Regions from separate parts of the Peribacillus sp. FSL K6-1552 genome, predicted to be linked through region 2. Evidence: riboswitches for the same ligand, from Rfam matches in the RefSeq annotation. Region 2 holds a riboswitch; the other holds the start of a gene.

What was found. A riboswitch is a leader RNA that binds a small molecule or an ion and turns the genes downstream of it on or off. The one in region 2 is predicted to bind ZMP and ZTP.
Region 1: linked by a shared signal. The riboswitch ahead of NST21_RS03065 (APC family permease) and the one ahead of NST21_RS22875 (phosphoglycerate dehydrogenase) in region 2 are both predicted to bind ZMP and ZTP.

Annotation. Positions count from the first base shown of each region.
Region 1 is NZ_JBBOST010000001.1:655,346-664,727, forward strand. Features, by position in the region: gene NST21_RS03060 (amino acid permease) at 1-1,370, shown strand, start outside; ZMP/ZTP riboswitch at 2,020-2,098, shown strand; gene NST21_RS03065 (APC family permease) at 2,153-3,745, shown strand; gene NST21_RS03070 (Dph6-related ATP pyrophosphatase) at 3,864-4,547, opposite strand; partial or broken gene NST21_RS03075 (FAD-binding oxidoreductase) at 4,939-6,280, shown strand; gene NST21_RS03080 (hypothetical protein) at 6,351-6,563, opposite strand; gene NST21_RS03085 (LysR family transcriptional regulator) at 7,390-8,283, shown strand; gene NST21_RS03090 (LLM class flavin-dependent oxidoreductase) at 8,427-9,382, shown strand, end outside.
Region 2 is NZ_JBBOST010000001.1:4,763,036-4,772,417, reverse strand. Features, by position in the region: gene NST21_RS22920 (VOC family protein) at 124-618, shown strand; gene NST21_RS22915 (amidohydrolase family protein) at 904-1,758, shown strand; gene NST21_RS22910 (UxaA family hydrolase) at 1,751-2,080, shown strand; gene NST21_RS22905 (UxaA family hydrolase) at 2,077-3,240, shown strand; gene NST21_RS22900 (SDR family NAD(P)-dependent oxidoreductase) at 3,269-4,084, shown strand; gene NST21_RS22895 (SDR family NAD(P)-dependent oxidoreductase) at 4,081-4,854, shown strand; gene NST21_RS22890 (fumarylacetoacetate hydrolase family protein) at 4,870-5,784, shown strand; partial or broken gene NST21_RS22885 (RbsD/FucU family protein) at 5,777-6,202, shown strand; gene NST21_RS22880 (sugar porter family MFS transporter) at 6,230-7,570, shown strand; ZMP/ZTP riboswitch at 7,775-7,853, shown strand; gene NST21_RS22875 (phosphoglycerate dehydrogenase) at 8,026-9,225, shown strand.

The sequences.
Region 1 (9,382 bases), 4.1 Mb from region 2:
AGAGAGGGCTAGAGGCACGTCATATTCAGATGATCGCTTTGGGCGGTACCATTGGTGTTGGGTTATTTATGGGATCAGCAAGTACGATTAAATGGACTGGACCATCTGTAATGCTAGCTTATGCTATCGCTGGTCTTTTTATATTTTTCATCATGCGTTCTATGGGAGAAATGCTTTATTTAGAGCCTACTACGGGTTCGTTTGCAACATTTGCGAGTAACTATATTCATCCTTTAGCAGGTTATATGACTGCATGGAGTAATTGGTTTCAGTGGGTAATCGTCGGAATGTCCGAGATAATTGCCGTTGGAATGTATATGAAGTATTGGTTCCCAGATTTACCCGCATGGATACCAGGTGTGATTGCCATGGTTATCCTAGGGGCTGCAAACCTCATTTCTGTAAAATCTTTCGGGGAATTTGAATTTTGGTTTGCGCTTATTAAAATTATAACGATTGTACTGATGATTATTGCTGGACTAGGTCTTATCTTTTTCGGATTTGGAAATGGCGGTGATGCAATTGGATTATCAAATCTTTGGGCAAATGGCGGCTTCTTCACCGGGGGCTGGACAGGGTTCTTCTTTGCGCTTTCCCTTGTTGTAGCATCCTATCAGGGCGTTGAACTTATCGGTATCACTGCGGGTGAAGCGAAAAATCCAACGAAGACTGTAACAAAAGCTATCCAAAGCATCATTTGGCGTATTTTAATATTCTATATTGGCGCTATTTTTGTCATCGTGACAGTCTTTCCTTGGAACCAACTAGATGACATCGGTAGTCCGTTTGTTTCAACCTTTGCTAAAATAGGTATTACTGCAGCAGCAGGTATTATTAACTTTGTCGTAATCACAGCGGCGATGTCTGGATGTAATAGTGGGATTTTCAGTGCAGGTCGTATGCTTTACACTCTAGCAATGAACGGTCAAGCTCCTAAAATCTTTGCGAAAGTATCTAAAAATGGAGTGCCAGCTTATTGTACGATTGCTGTCCTTTTAGGTTTAGCAATTGGTGTTGTCTTGAACTACCTTGCACCGCCACAACTATTCCTTTATGTTTACAGTGCTAGTGTTCTACCTGGAATGATCCCATGGTTTGTCTTACTTATTAGTGAGCTTAAATTCAGAAAGGTAAGAGCTGAGGAAATGGAAAACCACCCGTTCAAAATGCCTTTTGCCCCTTACAGCAACTATGCAACAATTGCATTTTTACTGATGGTGCTGGTTGGTATGTGGATTAACCCTAGTACTCGTATTTCCCTGATTGTTGGGGTCGTTTTCCTAGCTATAGTCGTAGCAAGTTATTACATTTTAAAAATGGAGAAGCGAGTACCATTAGAGGCTAAGACCGATGATGATATTTCCAGTTAAGAAGCAAGTAAGGATTTAGGGACATCATCTTGTTAAAGGAAACATTAAAATACTATTAATCTACGTTCATCATTCTAGCTATGCCGAGTGTGTTTCACAGTTAGTTTAAATATAATAGACACTAATTAAAGTTGTGCATAAATTGTGGACAAAGCAAAGAGAGATCTTCATCCCTCAGGCTTTTTCCCCAACTTGTGCATGACTTTTTTTGCGGAAGAAAAGAACACTGGGAGTAAAGGGGGAATAATCCAGTGAAATTGAAAACCGATAAGTTATTGTAAAAATATGTTCAAAAAAGGTATGAAGTATTTCAAGTATTTCCTCTGTTAGATCCAATTAGGTTGTAACTAACTTGTGCTTTACTTCTATGCAAATGTTGTTGGGATATAATTTATGAACGGTTTATTTTGCACATATAAGCTATTAAAGATTTTTAAGTATAATGTTAAAGGGAAATGATTATATTGTTGAAGTATGTAGTTCTAGAAATCGAATGTTTGTTTTTTGAAGCTTAATCCACCTAATTTTTTCAAATTAAAAAGAATATTAATAGTGAATTCCGAAAAAACAATGGAATTATTTATAAAATATAAATGTTTTTCAAGTATTGTGAAATTTAAAATAATCCTATATACTAAGAAAAAACTATTTTTCTATATGTAACTGGCGCAACATGGAGTACCATGGGGGAGCATATAGAGTATAAGCCGCGCGCCTGGGCAAACACTTGATTTTTTTAGATCAAGTGTTTTTTATTTTCCTAGGAAGAGGTGTAGGTAGAGATGAGTAATATGCATAGAAAGATGGGGACTTTTGCTTTAACTATGACAGGTATTGGTTCTATTATCGGCTCAGGTTGGTTGTTCGGAGCGTGGAAAGCTGCCCAGATTGCAGGACCAGCAGCTATTTTTTCTTGGATTATCGGTATGGTTGTAATTTTATTTATCGCATTATCTTACGCAGAGCTTGGGGCAATGTTTCCTGAAGCTGGAGGAATGGTTAAGTATCCTCAATATTCGCATGGTTCTTTTATTGGATTTTTAGCTGCGTGGGCAAACTGGATATCTATCGCTTCGACTATTACTGTTGAGGCCATTGCTTCAGTACAATATATGAGTACGTGGCCTTGGGAATGGGCCAGATGGACTCATTCTTTAGTTGATAACAATATCTTAACGATTAAAGGATTATTCATAGCTTCTTTACTACTATTGTTCTATTTCTTCGTCAACTATTGGACAGTTAACCTTTTTGCTAAGGCAAATTCATTTATTACTATTTTTAAATTAATTGTTCCAGGTGTAATGGCAGGATCGTTATTTTTTGCTGGATTTCATGGTGAAAACTTTACAAGTTCTCAAGGGATCGCACCATATGGTTGGGCAAGCGTTTTAACAGCAGTAGCTACTTCTGGTATCGTGTTTGCGTTTAATGGATTTCAAAGTCCCGTTAATATGGCAGGAGAAGCTAAGTCGCCGAATAAGTCTATACCTATTGCTGTTATTGGGTCTATTCTAATTGCAGGTTTTATATACGTTATATTACAAGTTGTGTTTATCGGTGCAGTTGATCCGTCTATGATTGTGAACGGATGGAGTCATCTGAATTTCAATTCACCTTTTGCTGATTTGGCAATTGCTCTTAGTCTTAACTGGTTAGCGATTGTATTGTATGTAGATGCGTTTGTATCACCGTCTGGTACAGGTGCTACTTATACAGCTACAACTTCGCGTATGCTTTATGGAATGCAGAAAAATGGGTACTTACCGAATATCTTTGGTACATTACATCCACTTTATGGTGTTCCTCGTCCAGCGATGTTATTAAACTTAGGAGTATGTTTTATCTTTTTATTTTTATTCCGCGGATGGGGCGTACTTGCTGAAGTGATTTCAGTTGCTACACTTATTTCGTATATCATGGGGCCAGTTGCATTGGCAACATTAAGACGTACAGCTTCTCATTTTAATCGTCCATTTTACTTAAAAGGTGCTTCTATTATTGCACCGTGTGGATTTGTTTTTGCATCGCTTACTTTATATTGGGCTCGTTGGCCATTAACAGGAGAAGTCGTTTTCATCATTGCCATTGGACTTCCTATTTACTTTTATTATCAAGCAAAAAATAAATGGAATGGATTCAAAAAACAATTTTTATCAGGTGTTTGGATGCTTCTTTACTTAGGTTGTATGATTTTGATTTCTTATATTGGAAGTGAGAAGTTCGGCGGAAAAAATATTCTTACATTTGGCTGGGATATGGTGGTCATCGCATGTCTAGCACTTGGCTTCTATTGCTGGGGAGTTAAAAGCGGGATTAAAACAGAATACATGGCTGAGGCTGAAAAAATTAACAAAGAATTTTTCAATAAATAACTTTTAGTGTAGACACCGCTATATGAGTAGAAAAAAACATGGTTGCTTTATGACCATGTTTTTTTTATTTTATTAAAAGTGCTGGCGATTGGAACACCTGACAATATTAATGAAGAATTTAAACTTTTACTACACGTTTATAGCCAACCTCGCTGAATAATGGATTGGCAGGAAGTACAAACATTTTATCTTCCAAGTCTAGTTGTATCGGATGAGAGAAAATGTCTCCGTTATATACGAATGAGTGATATTCACCAAACTCACCACATGGATCTACATCATCTGGTAGATCTTCAATAAATTTTTGGTCCAAATCTCTTCCTAAAAAAGAAGGATCGAGCTTATCTAAACGAATGCTGACAATTTTCGCTTTATACCCTAAATCAATAAACTCCTGGACTAGCTTTTTTGTGTTGATTTCGGCTAAAGGAAGGATTAGTTCATAACCATTAGACTCAACTAAGTTCTTTTTGTATTCGATACAATCCTCCAGAAAAAGATCTCCAAATGCAATTTTTGAGATACCTTGATTGCCAAAAAAATTCATGGCGTCAATAAGGCCTTTTTCAAAACCTTTCCCATCATATAAAGGATATTGAATTTTGTATAATGGAATTCCAATGGATTCTGCTTGAGCTTGAATCAATTTAAAATCAACCATGTGTCCGGATGTTTCATCATCAGTTGTTACGGTTGTAAGCAATGATACGACTTCATATTTGTTTTCTTTTAACAGCTTATGAAGCATATACGTGGAATCTTTGCCACCACTAAAGCAAGCAATGATCTTTTCTTTCAACATCAATCCATCTCCCTTTTGTTCCGTTTATTTCTATCGTACGCACTTTAGCTGCGTGAATCAACAAAGAAGGGGGGCGAGTAGAGTGCATACTGTTATCACTTGTTAAGTTTATTGAAATTGTTACGAGTAAATTGGTGGAATTCACGAGTAAAACTGCAAAATTCACGAGTAAATCATGAAAATTCACGAGTAAAACATGAAAACTTGCTAGTTAAGTGTGCTCTATCATATAGAAAAACTATATATCCTACTTTTTAAGGTACGGATGTTGAGTTAAAAGTATGAATTAGATTAATTGAAATCCTTTCCTGCCTATAGAATGTGTCTTCTCCTAAAGATTTTCATAGTAAATAGCATCCTCTCTACATCATCTGAGAAAGGGGGTTATATTTTGGAAAAGACAAAGCTTACCGGGCGGATCGTTACACCTGGTGATTCTGAATATGAGCAGGCAAGAATAAATAATAATTTAAGCTTCCCAAAATTCCCAAAGATAATTGTATTTTGTCAGAATACAAAGGATGTACAAAATGCATTAAAGTGGGCGAGGGAGAATCATATACCTTTTCGGGTGGACATAGCTATGAAAATTTTTCATTAGTAAATGGCGGTCTTATTATTGATGTCAGCGAAATGGATAGAATCAAGGTCAATCGTGAAAAAATGATTGCAAAAATAGAAGCCGGAGCTAATTTAGGGAAGGTATATAATAAATTATGGGAATACGGCACGACTATCCCTGCAGGTACCGAAAGCAGTGTAGGCCTTGTCGGCCTTACGCTCGGCGGGGGAATTGGCATGTTATAGAAATGGTAAGAGCGAGTGGGAGTAAAGGTGCCGAACTTATTAAAGCAAACAAGAATCATAATAGTGATTTATTTTGGGCTTGCTGCGGCGGGGGAGGAGGAAACTTTGGCATTGTCACGTCCTTTACATTCAAGGTGCACCCTATTTCTAGGGTTTCAGTTTTCTCCATTACATGGGGATGGGAAGATTTCGAAGCAGTATTTAATGCATGGCAAAATTGGGCACCTCACACGGATGACCGACTAACATCAGAAATAGAGTTTAAGTCAAAGGAAGTAAATCAAATTATCGCTCAAGGTGAATTTGTCGGTACGTCATCTAGGTTAAAGCAACTTCTTCAGCCTTTAACGACAACCGGTTCACCAACTAGTGTATTGATAAAGGAAGTTCCATATATTGAAGCTGTATGGTTCTTTGACGACCCGAGTGGAAACCAATCAGCCCATCGAAAGAGATCAGGATCTTTTCTTAATAAACCTTTTCCAAAGAAAGCGATCTTGACGATGAAACAATTTTTGGAAAAAGCACCAAATGAAAATTCAGGCATTTGGCACCAATCTCTTGGAGGAGCAGCAGGTAAGGTCGAACCAAAGAAAACGGCTTTCTATTACCGGGACGCCATTATTGCACAGGAATACCTAGCTACTTGGAACAATCCTGAAGAGGAAAGGGAAAACATACGTTGGATCAAAGAATTAAGGAGTGCATTATCACCGTATACGACTGGTGACTATGTGAATTGGCCTGATCGGCAAATCAAAGATTGGCCAACAGCGTATTATGGAGAAAATTTTAAACGGCTTCGAGAAGTAAAAACTGCATATGATCCATTTAATACGTTTAAATTTCCTCAAAGCATTCCACCTTATAATAGTGGTTTTAAGAAAAACAGGGGCGCCTTAAGGTTTGCTAAACTATGTGAATAACTAAAAGGCCTAATCCACTTATGGGTATAGGCCTCTTATCATCTAGCTTTTGTGACATTCTATTCTTAATTTACTCCGTTTTTTGAGTTTGCATTACACTGTATACTTGACTTACATATGATTGGGCTTGTGCGATTTCCGAAGCAGCTTGTTTAATTGCTTCTTGTGCCAATGTTGGGTCCGATGAGGATTTTTCAATTGCTTGACTAAGTAAAGTTTGTGTAAGAGTAACATTTGCTTTTGCTTGATTTAATTGATTGACATCGATTTGTTGTTGAGGCATTTATTTTCTCTCCTTATTTCCTATTTTGAATTACTCCTTTAGGATGACCCTTCTTTTCTTTTTTATAAGGAGAAAAAAATAATAACGTAAATATGTCAGTTTTATAATAAAAGGAGAAGTCGGAGCTATTCTAGCTTACTGAGTTCAATTGATGGATACGAGAATCTCTAACGAATGATGGATGTTCCATCTTTCTTGATTTTAATCCACCTTACAAATGAAAGTAATGTCTGAGGAGTTAATTCTACAAAGACCTAGATACCTGGAAAGTTCCAGCCCGATTTTAGCATATGCATCCCATGATACAAAGTAGAACTTTGTTGGTGTTATTCCATAACTATCCCAAATGGAATAACAATTCCTATTAATAGAATAGCCATTAAGGTGATCAATATTTTTTTAGCCAATATATATTCTCCTTTTGGGATTAACAATCCAAAGTTTTATGTCATGAATATAAAGCTTGCCTTATATTATGTTTTTACTTAATTAAAACGTGTAGAAGAAAAAATACCAGGTGCTAAGCAGGTATTTAACACAGATATTGTGTGTTTTCTCTTTTGAATAGCCACTAGACTGGATTCAGATTGTCCGTTTACACAATGAAGTGGGTGGTATTTAATTCACTTTTCTCCAATATGGTATGCGCCAATACTTTTTAAATTGTGAATTGTTGGTCTTTCAACTAAATAAAATACACTTTACTTATTGGAATTATATGATTAAAATCGAATAAAGTCTCTATAAAATGGAAAAATCATTCATTGCTCTATAACGCGACAAGTGAAGGAGCCTGCTTTCATATTGGAGATAAGGAGTTGGATAGATGAATATTGATCATATTGAAGCATTTTTATATGTTGTTCACTTTAACAGTTTTCATAAAGCTGCAGAGGCACTGTTCTTGTCACAACCAACGGTTACGGCAAGAATTAAAACACTCGAGAATGAACTCGATTCGGTATTATTTGAGCGGCAAGGCAGGGGGATTATATTAACTGAAAAAGGGAAAGCATTTATTCCATTTGCGGATCAGATTATTCGTACCTATCAACAGGGGAAAAAACAGTTAAAAAAAGGAAGTTGTCGCGAAGAAATAACGATTGGCGCCAATATCATTACTTCGCAATACTTTATTCCATATGCTCTTCCTTTATGGAAAAAAGAAAACCCTGATTTACGCTTTAAGTTTATTTCTGCTCCAAACGATGCATTAGTTGATAAATTGCTTCAGAAACAGGTGGATATCGCATTTATGAAGGATGTTACGCATAGTGGTCTCCAAAATCACAAGGTCCTTGATAATTCGATTCGTTTAGTTGTGTATCCAGGCCATCATTATCAATTTCAAAAAGACCTGTCAGCGCAGCAATTGGCAACTGAGCCGCTAGTATTTTTTGAATGCGGCGCATTTGATTGGAACCAGGTTCATAAAATCTTTGAGGTCTCACATGTAGAGCCACGTATTGAATTTCAGGTAGATCATTTGGAGGTGGCTAAATCTCTAATTCTTAGCAGGAGCTGTATTGGATTTTTACCGTATTTATGTATTAAAAAAGAGTTAGAACAGGGAACCCTGGTTGAAGTGGATGTGTCGCATTTAATCAAGATAAAGCAGCACATCCATTTGACACATTTAAAATATGGGGTTGAAGCTCCTTTATTATGGAATGAAATCCTGTCTTCTGTTCAGAAATTTGAAAAATTGCTCCTTCATTGATAGAAATTTCCTATCCATACAATAATTCTTTCTATAAGTTTAAGTATTGCCATTAGCATGTTTAAGGTGATAGGATAAATCACAATTACAAATAAACCATTATTCTTATAAGTAAGCTATGAATTAAACGTGGAGGAGATAGTATGAGTTATAAGCTTGGCATTTTAGACCAGAGCCCGATATTTCCAGGAACTTCGGCTTTTGATGCACTACAGCAAACTATTAATCTAGCTAGACATGCTGAGGAATGGGGGTATACCCGTTTCTGGGTATCAGAGCATCATCATGCAGAACAGCTGGCTGGATCTTCCCCAGAAGTATTGATATCGTACTTGTTGGCCCAAACAAAATCGATTAAGGTGGGATCTGGAGGTGTAATGCTTCAGCACTATAGCCCATATAAAGTGGCGGAAAACTTTCACGTGTTATCAAATCTTTCACCTGGCAGAGTAGACCTTGGTATTGGAAAGGCACCCGGTGGTCTCCCCTTATCAACGAAGGCGCTACAGTTTGGTACTGTGAATGATGGAAAAGATTTCGAAGAGCGGTTATCTTTTTTGCAAAAAATAATTGAAGATTCGGTTAATGAAACTCACCCGCTTGCAGGTATTAAAGCGACACCACTCCCTTCGAAAAAACCAAAAATGTTTCTGCTTGGTGCGAGTGCTGACAGTGCCAGGCTAGCAGCCGATCTTGGTATAGCTTATGTATTTGCTCGATTTATCAATAGTAATGAGACTGTACTCGAAGATGCTGCACGCATTTACCAAAGTATCTATCCAACTGGGAGCTTTAAGGTATCAGTTTCAGTGATTGCTGCTCCTTCACAACAAGAAGCAGAACAGTTAACAGGTGATCAAAAGATTGTGAAAGTTCATCTCAAAAGTGGTCGTTCTGTTACGGTCCAAACACTTGTGCAAGCAGAGTTATTTGGGAAGCAGTCTGGGGAGTCTTACGAAATAGAAGAACAGGATTCCAATATTATTGCTGGAACTCCCTCTTACGTGAAAGGGATATTAACAAATTTTCATGAAAACTATGGGGTAGATGAGTTTATCTTACATACGCCGGTTTTAAAAGAAGCAGAACGATTCAGGTC
Region 2 (9,382 bases):
AATGGGACCATATTCTTGAATACCGGGTAACTCTAAGATAACTGCAACTTCAACTTTAGACTTAGCGGAAATAAAAACATCCTTTTTTGTTAAGACTTAGAGAATATATGGAGGTGCTTTAAAATGGGAATAAGAAAAATCACAACAAACTTGTGGTTTGATACACAAGCTGAACAGGCAGCGAAGTTTTACGCTTCTATCTTTAAAAATTCCATGATTGGAAGAATCACTCACTATGGAAAAGAGGGGCATGAAATCCACGGGATATTAGAAGGAACAGTAATGACCGTGGAATTCCAACTGGAGGGCCAGGAATTCGTAGCATTAAATGGTGGTCCGCAATTCAAATTTACAGAGGCAATATCATTTATCGTCAATTGCGAGTCACAATCAGAATTGGACTATTTTTGGGAAAAACTCTCCGAAGGCGGAGACGAGAAGGCGCAAGTGTGCGGTTGGCTGAAAGATAAGTATGGTGTTTCGTGGCAAATTATTCCTACGGCCCTAACTGAGATGCTAAGCGACCACGATCCAAAAAAATCAGCAAGAGTTATGAATGCAATGCTCAAAATGAAAAAAATTGACATCAAAACATTAAAGCAAGCGTATGAGGGATAAGGTTACAAGTTGTTTGAGGTATTAAAAATGAATTTCTTTGTTGTCACTTTACAAGACCATTTAATAAAAAGTTTGATTAAAAACCTGTATAAATGTATACAGGTTTTTTTAGATTGTTCCACTGAACTATCCTCGCTATAGGTCCTTTTTCTTATCTCTAAATATTAACAGTGTTGTTTAACAAATCCTTATTTTGATATTGTTGCAATTAATTTATTGACAATTTAAAATATTGTTGTTATTTTAATGTTACCGGTAACATTCAAGTAACAAGAGGAGGTCAAAATGATTATTGATGCTCATCAGCATTTTTGGAAGATTGACCGAGCTGACTATTCTTGGCTTTCAAAAGATATGGGGGTCCTCTATCAAGATTATCTTCCAGAAGATTTAAACCCCTTATTAGAAAAACATGGTATTTCTGGAACTGTTCTTATCCAAGCTGCTCCTACATATGAAGAGACTTTATTTCTTTTATCATTGTATGAACGGTATGACTGGATTTATGGTGTAGTCGGCTGGATAGACTTATCTTCTCCAGCTTTTCCGAAGCAACTAGATTCGTTAATGAAACGACCGGGAATTGTAGGTCTGCGTCCAATGCTCCAGGATTTAGAAAATACTGATTGGATATTACAAGAGCAAGTGATAGAAAATTTAAAATGGCTTATTAGATATAATCTTCCATTAGATTTATTAATTAATAATAAACACATTTCATCGGTTTTAACTTTATTGAAAACGCTTCCGAACTTAATGACAGTAATAGATCATATGGCTAAACCGAATATTACTAAAGGGGATTTAAGCGAGTGGAAAGAGGACATGAACGCTCTATCACAGTTTCCGAATGTTTGGTGCAAAATGTCGGGTTTAATGACGCAAGCGAATCCAGCTATGTGGAAAATTGAAGATTTTGAGCCATATATTCATCATATTGTTCAAACATTTGGTCCATCCCGTTTGCTTTTCGGCAGCGATTGGCCTGTATGTTTATCAGCTGGAAGCTATGATGACGCACTGCAGATTATCAAAAGAAATTTACCAGAAAATTTAACCAATAAGGAAATGGATAAAATATTTTCTAATAATGCGAAAGCCTTTTACAAATTAAAAGAAAGGGGAGATAGCCATGAGTAAGGTAGGCTATGAACAGGACGTTACGAGCATTGTTATGTCTGATCAAGATAATGTAGCGACTCTTTTGAAAGATGTAGAAGAAGAAGAAACATTACTATACGTCATCAATGGCCAAAAAGCGGTATTGACAGCCAAGCAATCGATTCCATTTGGACATAAAATCGCAATTAAACCGATTGAAAAATTAGCAACGGTTAGCAAATATGGAGAAGTAATCGGTGCAGCGACAATTGATATCGAACCTGGTGAACATGTCCATGTACATAATATTGAAGGAATCAGAGGAAGAGGAGATAAAGCGGAAGGGGAGAAACAACGATGAGCATGATAAAAGGGTACCGTCGTTCAAACGGGAAATTTGGAATACGTAATCATCTGTTAATTATCCCGACTGTCATTTGTGCAAATCACGTAGCCAATAGAATCCAGCAAGCTGTACCAGACTCTGTAGCTATTCCGCATCAGCATGGCTGCAGCCAGATTGGTGATGACAAGGAACGTACACACAGACTTCTTGGAGGAATGGGGAAAAACCCAAATGTTGGTGCAGTTCTTTTAATTAGCTTAGGCTGTGAGGTTATTGATGCCAAAGTTTTGAAACAAGAAATTGAAGAAGAAACAGGAAAACCTGTTGAGTGGCTTGATATCCAAGATGCAGGCGGAACGATAAAAGCTATTCAAAAAGGGTCTGAATTGGCAAAAAGCTTATTCAAGGAAATCGAAAAAGTGCCACAAGTAGATGTTCCTATTTCAGAATTAATACTAGGTGTGAAATGCGGCGGTTCCGATGCTACATCTGGTCTGTGCAGCAATCCCGCTTTAGGAAAAACAGCTGATCAGCTCTTAAATCAGGGCGGAACCATTGTAATGGGGGAAACAACTGAAATTATCGGGGCTGAACATATTGTCGCTCAAAAAGCTGTGAGCGAAGAAGTGGCAAATAAGCTATATGCCTATGTTAATAAATTTGAAAAAGAAGTAGAACGCATTGGGGCAGATATGCGTGGCGGAAATCCAAGCCCGGGCAATATAGAGGGAGGCCTGTCTACTATCGAAGAAAAATCTCTTGGCTGTATAAGCAAAGCAGGTACTGCTCCCTTGAACGATGTATTATCATTTGCAGAAGAAATTCCAGGGAACGGCTATTACTTCATGGATTCACCAGGGAATGATATCGAGTGTGTATCGGGTATGGCTGCTGCTGGTGTTCATATGGTCTGCTTTACGACAGGAAGAGGGACACCAACTGGAAACCCAATTATTCCGGTCATCAAAATAACGGGAAATGAACATACTGCCATCAAAATGATCGATAACATTGATATAGATACAAGTCCTGTAATGAAAGGAAAAGAAACAACAGAAGAAGCAGGAAATCGTATTTTCGAAACGGTTCTTAAAACAGCACAAGGTGAGCTGACAAAAGCTGAAATTTTAGGCCATCAAGAATTTAGTATCAGCCGAATCAGCATCAGCCTGTAGAAACAAATAGGAGAAGGAGGATCTATATATGAGTAAATTAAAAAATCGAACAGCTCTTGTCACAGGCGGTAGCCGAGGGATTGGAGCAGCAATTGTCATGAGATTAGCTGAAGAAGGCGCTAATGTGGCTATCAATTATACATCACCAGGTTCATTTGAAAAAGCAAACGCTTTAAAAGAAAAAGTAGAAAAAGAGTTTCATATTCAAGCGATTGTTGTGAAAGCAAATGTTGGGGTGAAAGAAGAAGTTGACCAAATGATAGACCAAGTGGAAAAAGAGTTAGGATCGGTAGAGATCCTAGTGAATAATGCTGGTATTGCTCCATTTGAACCTTTTTTGAGTCTTTCAGAGAAAACATGGGATGATACCTATCAGACGAACGTAAAATCGATCTTTTTGACAACCCAAAGAGCGGCGAAAAAAATGATCGAAAATAAATATGGAAAAGTCATTAATATTACATCAACTGCGAGTGTTCTTGTGACAAGTCCAGTAATCCCGCATTATATCTCATCAAAAGCAGCAGCTTCGCATTTAACAAAGGCCTTGGCGATTGAGTTAGGCAAATACAATATTAATGTAAATGCAGTCGGACCGAGCACCGTTGCAACGGATATGTGTGATGAATATTTGGCAGATCCTCAAATTCTAGCAAAAGAGATTGAAGCGAATCCAATGAAGAGACTTGGTACAGAAAAACAAATTGGTGATTCTGTTGTCTTTTTAGCCTCTGATGAAGCCGTGCAAATCAATGGGCATCTGTTAATGGTAGATGGCGGATTAACGGTTAAAGCGGCACAGCCTGAAGATCATATGAATCATGAACAGGAGGTAACATTATGAGACTACTCAACAAGATAGCAGTTATCACTGGCGGAGGAAGCGGTATCGGCAAGGAATCAGCCCGTTTATTCGCAAAGGAAGGCGCATTTGTTATCATCACAGACATTCATGCTGAAAATGGGCAAGGAACAGTTTCTGAAATAGAAGGAAATGGCGGAAAAGCAGCATTTTACGAAGTAGATGTGACGAATCCTGAAGCGGTTCAATCTGCAATACAACAGATTATTGAGACGTATAAAAAAATAGATATTCTATTCAACAATGCAGGAATCAGCAATGTGGGTAGAGTGGACGAAGTAGAGCCAGATGTCTGGGACCGAATTATGAGTGTAAATGTGAAGGGGGTTTATTTACCCTCTAAATACACGCTTCCTTATATGATGGAACAAAAAAGTGGAGTAGTCATCAATATGTCGTCTTGCGCTGCGGAAATGGGTTTAGTTAAACGTGCCGCATACTCAGCAACGAAAGGCGCTGTACTTGCTCTGACAAAAGCCATGCAAGTGGACTATGCCCCTTATAATATTCGAGTAAATGCTTTATTGCCGGGCACCATCTTAACTCCATTTGTTGAGGATTATTTGAAAAATTCATATGACGATCCTGAAATTGCAATCGGAACGATCAAGAAAAGACAGTTAAGCGGAGAATTAGGAAGACCTAGTGATGTGGCAAAGGCTGCACTATTTCTAGCCTCAGATGAGTCTACGTTCATGATGGGATCGCCTTTATATATTGATGGCGGAGTTGTTTTTGGGAAAAATGCATAAAAGGAGAATGAAACTATGAAACTAGCTACTTTTATAAAAGGTGAAAATCAGAAACTGGCTGTTCAGATTGAGAATAACTTAATAGATATCGAAGAAACTGCTAAGAAGAATGAATGGAACAATATAGTAACAGATGTGATGCAAGTAATTGAATTCAATCAATCCGAACTAAAAGATTTTGAAATAAAGGTTAATGAAGCTGTCACAAATGGAAGTGCAGTCGCTATTGAAGAGGAAGGGCTTATATACGGTCCTAGTGTTACAAAACCTCATAAAATCATTTGCGTCGGATTGAATTACAGAAGACACGCAGATGAAACCAATGCACCGTATCCTGAAGTGCCTATCTTGTTTAACAAATTTGATAATACGTTAACAGGTCATCAAAGTGAAATTGTTATACCAAATGTAACGAATGAACTGGACTATGAGGTTGAACTGGGAATTGTAATGGGCAAAAAGACAAAAAACGTAACACAAGAAGCTGCTCTTTCTCATGTTTTTGGTTATTGTACAGTCAATGATTTGTCTGCAAGAGATCTGCAAATGAGAACACAGCAGTGGCTTCTTGGAAAAACCTGTGATGATTTTAGTCCAGTAGGACCTTTCTTAGTGACAGCGGACGAAGTAGGAGATCCAAACAACCTTAATTTGAAAACGTACGTAAATAATGAAATAAGACAAAACTCTAATACTTCCGATATGATCTTTTCATGCGCAGAAATCGTAAGTTATATTTCCCAGCACATGACGTTAGAGCCGGGAGATCTTATTTTAACAGGTACACCTGAAGGAGTCGTATTAGGCTTACCGGCTGATCAGCGCGTTTATATTCAGCCAGGAGATGTGGTCACTGTTGAAATCGAAAAGCTTGGAACACTAACGAACAAATTTGTTCAAGAAAGTGAAAAGGTTTTGACTAATGCTTAAAGGAATCCCGCCTATTATTTCTCCAGAATTGATGAAAGTTATGATGGAGATGGGGCACGGTGATGAGATTGTACTTGCAGACGGAAACTATCCGGCTGCAAGTCATTCCAACCGGATAATCAATGGTCATGGACATGGCGTTGCTGATTTTTTACGGGCCATATTAGAATTTTTTCCACTAGATACGTATGTTACGTTTCCAGTCATGCTGATGAATCCTGTTCAAGGCGATGAAAAAAACCCTGTAATCTGGTAGACCTATGAAGATATAATAAAAAAAACGAGCGACTTTCCTGTCCAAATAGAAAAAATCGAAAGATCGGATTTTTACGAAAGAAGTAAGGCGGCATATGCCATTATCGCTACAAGTGAACGTGCACAGTATGCGAATCTTATATTGAAAAAAGGTGTACTTTAATTAGTGAATCTAAAAGGAGTGAGTTATTTGCAAAAAATTCCGAATATTATGTATGTTTATGCAATTTTTGGTGGCTTGGCTGGACTTTTATATGGTTTTGATTCTGGTGCCATTTCTCCAGCGATTCCCTTTATTACCGAGGAATTTGGATTAAGCCCGGCCGGCCAAGGATTGATTGTAAGTTTCCTTCTTTTAGGAGCATTGCCTGCTATTGTTCTTTCAACCTCCTTATCTAAAGTATTAGGAAGGAAATCGCTCTTAATAGGAGCAGGCATCACGTTTATTGTTGGGTCTATTGGCTGTGCCTTCGCTACTAATGTAAGCGTTTTAATAGGATCGCGATTTATCCTTGGAATCGGATGCGGAATAGCCAATATGTGTTCGTTGATATATCTGGTTGAATTAGCTCCACCTAAAATCAGAGGATTAATTGGTGCATTATATCAATTAAGTGTAAATGTCGGAATTTTAAGTGCTTACATTGTAGGAGCTTCCCTTTCTGCTAGTGGTTCTTGGAGAATCATGCTAGGAATAGGTATTATTCCTGCTGCAATCTTTACGATTGGGATGCTAATCTCACCCGAAAGTCCACGTTGGCTAATGACTGCTGGAAAAGAAGAACGTGCAAGAAAAGTATTAATGAAACTAAGAGGATCGAAGAAAGAAGTGGAAGATGAAATAAGCGATATTAATTATTCACTAAAACAGCAAACTGTCGGATTCAAACATTTAGTTGGACAGTATAAAAAGATTCTAAATATGAACTTCATATTAACGTTTTTTCAGGTCTTCACTGGGATTAATGCAGTAGTATACTTTGCTCCAATCATCTTTGAAGGAGTGGAAATTAACGGGTGGAGCGGATCGAATATAGCCAACTTCGGGATAGGTACTGCCTTAGTTATTTCCACGGCTATATCGTTATTCATTGTTGATAAACTGGGAAGAAAAACATTATTAATCTATAGTATTGGCGGGCAGGTCCTACCACTAATCGGTTTAGCACTATTTTCAGATTTTACGATATTTAGTATGGTATGTGTGTTCTTATACGTATTCGCGTTTGGAATCGGTCTAGGTCCTGTATTCTGGCTATTCATACCTGAAGTGTTACCTTTGCAAGCAAGAGCGATCGGAATGGGAGTCATTACATTTTTACAGTACACATTGAATTTTCTTTTTTCGTATACTTTCCCGCCATTGTTAAGTGTCATTGGAAATAATGTCTTCTTAATATACGCAGTATTATCAATAGTTGCTTGCGTATTTATTCACTATAAAACACCAGAAACCAAAGGGAAAACTTTAGAAGAAATTGAAGAGTACTGGCGTCAGCAAGATATGGAAAAAGCTATTAAACCTGCTTAAGGGTTTAACCCTTCCAATACAAGAGCTAAAGAAAAATATTGAACTACCAGAAGAACATCTATTAGAAGAATATTCTTCTTGCTAAGGGGACTGAGCAATGGGGAATTCTACTAAAAAATTCTGCCAAAGGAACTGAAATAGGATAACCTTTTAAAATTGTAGTTGAAGGTTGCTGGAGAATTTGATAAAATATAATTAATTAAAAAGACTATGTGTGACTGGCGAAACGCGGATAACCGTGAGGGAGCATATAGTGTCGTAGCCGTTCGCCTGGGCAGAGGTAAGGGAAATTATCCCTTGCCTCTTTCTGTTTATTAGGAGAGGATAGTGAAGACTTAAATCCATTTTTAGAGAATACACAGATTTTTATGAAATTTGATTAGTAGCTTGCTTAACATCTTGTTAATTAATTTAGGAATTTAAAAACTATCATAAATTAAAAGAGGAGAAATAATATGAGCACATTAATTTTAGAAAAACTGAAAACAATCAAAACCTTAAATAATATTGCTGAAAGCGGGTTAAATGTATTCAATAAGGATAACTTTACTATCGACAATGACAGTGAAAATCCTGATGCTGTTGTTCTTCGTAGCTTTAACATGCATGCATTAGAATTAGGCGATAATTTAAAAGCAATCGCAAGGGCCGGAGCGGGTGTCAATAATATTCCCGTCGACAAATGCACAGAGCAAGGAATTGTTGTTTTTAATACCCCTGGTGCTAACGCTAACGCTGTAAAAGAAATGGTACTAACCTCTTTAATGGCTTCATCTCGTAACCTTTTTGCCGGTGTGGCCTGGACTAAGACGTTAGAAGGTGAAGGAGAACAAGTTCCAAAGCTTGTAGAAGCAGGAAAGAAACAATTTGTTGGAAAAGAAATCAAGGGAAAAACTCTTGGTGTAATCGGTTTAGGAGCGATCGGTGCGCTTGTAGCTAATGATGCACTAGGTTTAGACATGGATGTGATTGGGTTTGATCCGTTCATCTCTGTCGATACAGCTTGGAACTTGTCCCGCAATGTACAGCGCGCTATGACGATTGAACAGTTGTTTGCTGAATCTGATTATATTACTGTACACGTGCCATTAACTGATGATACAAGAGGAATGTTTAACCAAGAAACATTTAGCATCATGAAACCGGGCGTTCATATTTTGAATTTCTCACGTGGTGAGCTTGTGAATGAAACGGATATGGAAGCTGCACTTGAAAGCGGGAAAGTTGGCAGGTTTATTACAGACTTCCCGAATGAAAATGTATTGAAAATGAAAAATGTAGTTCCAATCCCACATCTTGGTGCCTCTACGCAAGAATCAGAGGAAAACTGTGCTATTATGGCAGCTCGTCAAGTGAAGTTGTTTTTAGAAACAGGGAACATCAAAAACTCAGTGAATTTTCCAAACACTTCCCTTCCTTATACAGGAAAGCGTCGTGTGGCAACTTTCCACGAAAACGTTCCAAACATGGTTGGGCAGATCACCCTGGCTATATCAGACTATAATTTGAACATCGCTGACATGGTTAACAGAAGCCGTGGGGGATACGCGTATACGATGATTGACATTGACGGTGAAGTAAACGGCGATATCATTCCTGGTTTAGAGGAAAAAATCAAACAAATCGCAGGCATCGTTACAACTCGTATTATTTAACATACTTTAATTGAACAGGAAGAAAGCATACTTTCCTGCTCAAATGATAAATATTAGTAAAAGCCTCAATTCCTTTAAGGAGTTGAGGCTTTTTTTATTTTAGGCTTTGTTAGACAGTAATGCTGTTGATTTTTGAACAAATATAAGAGACTACTTA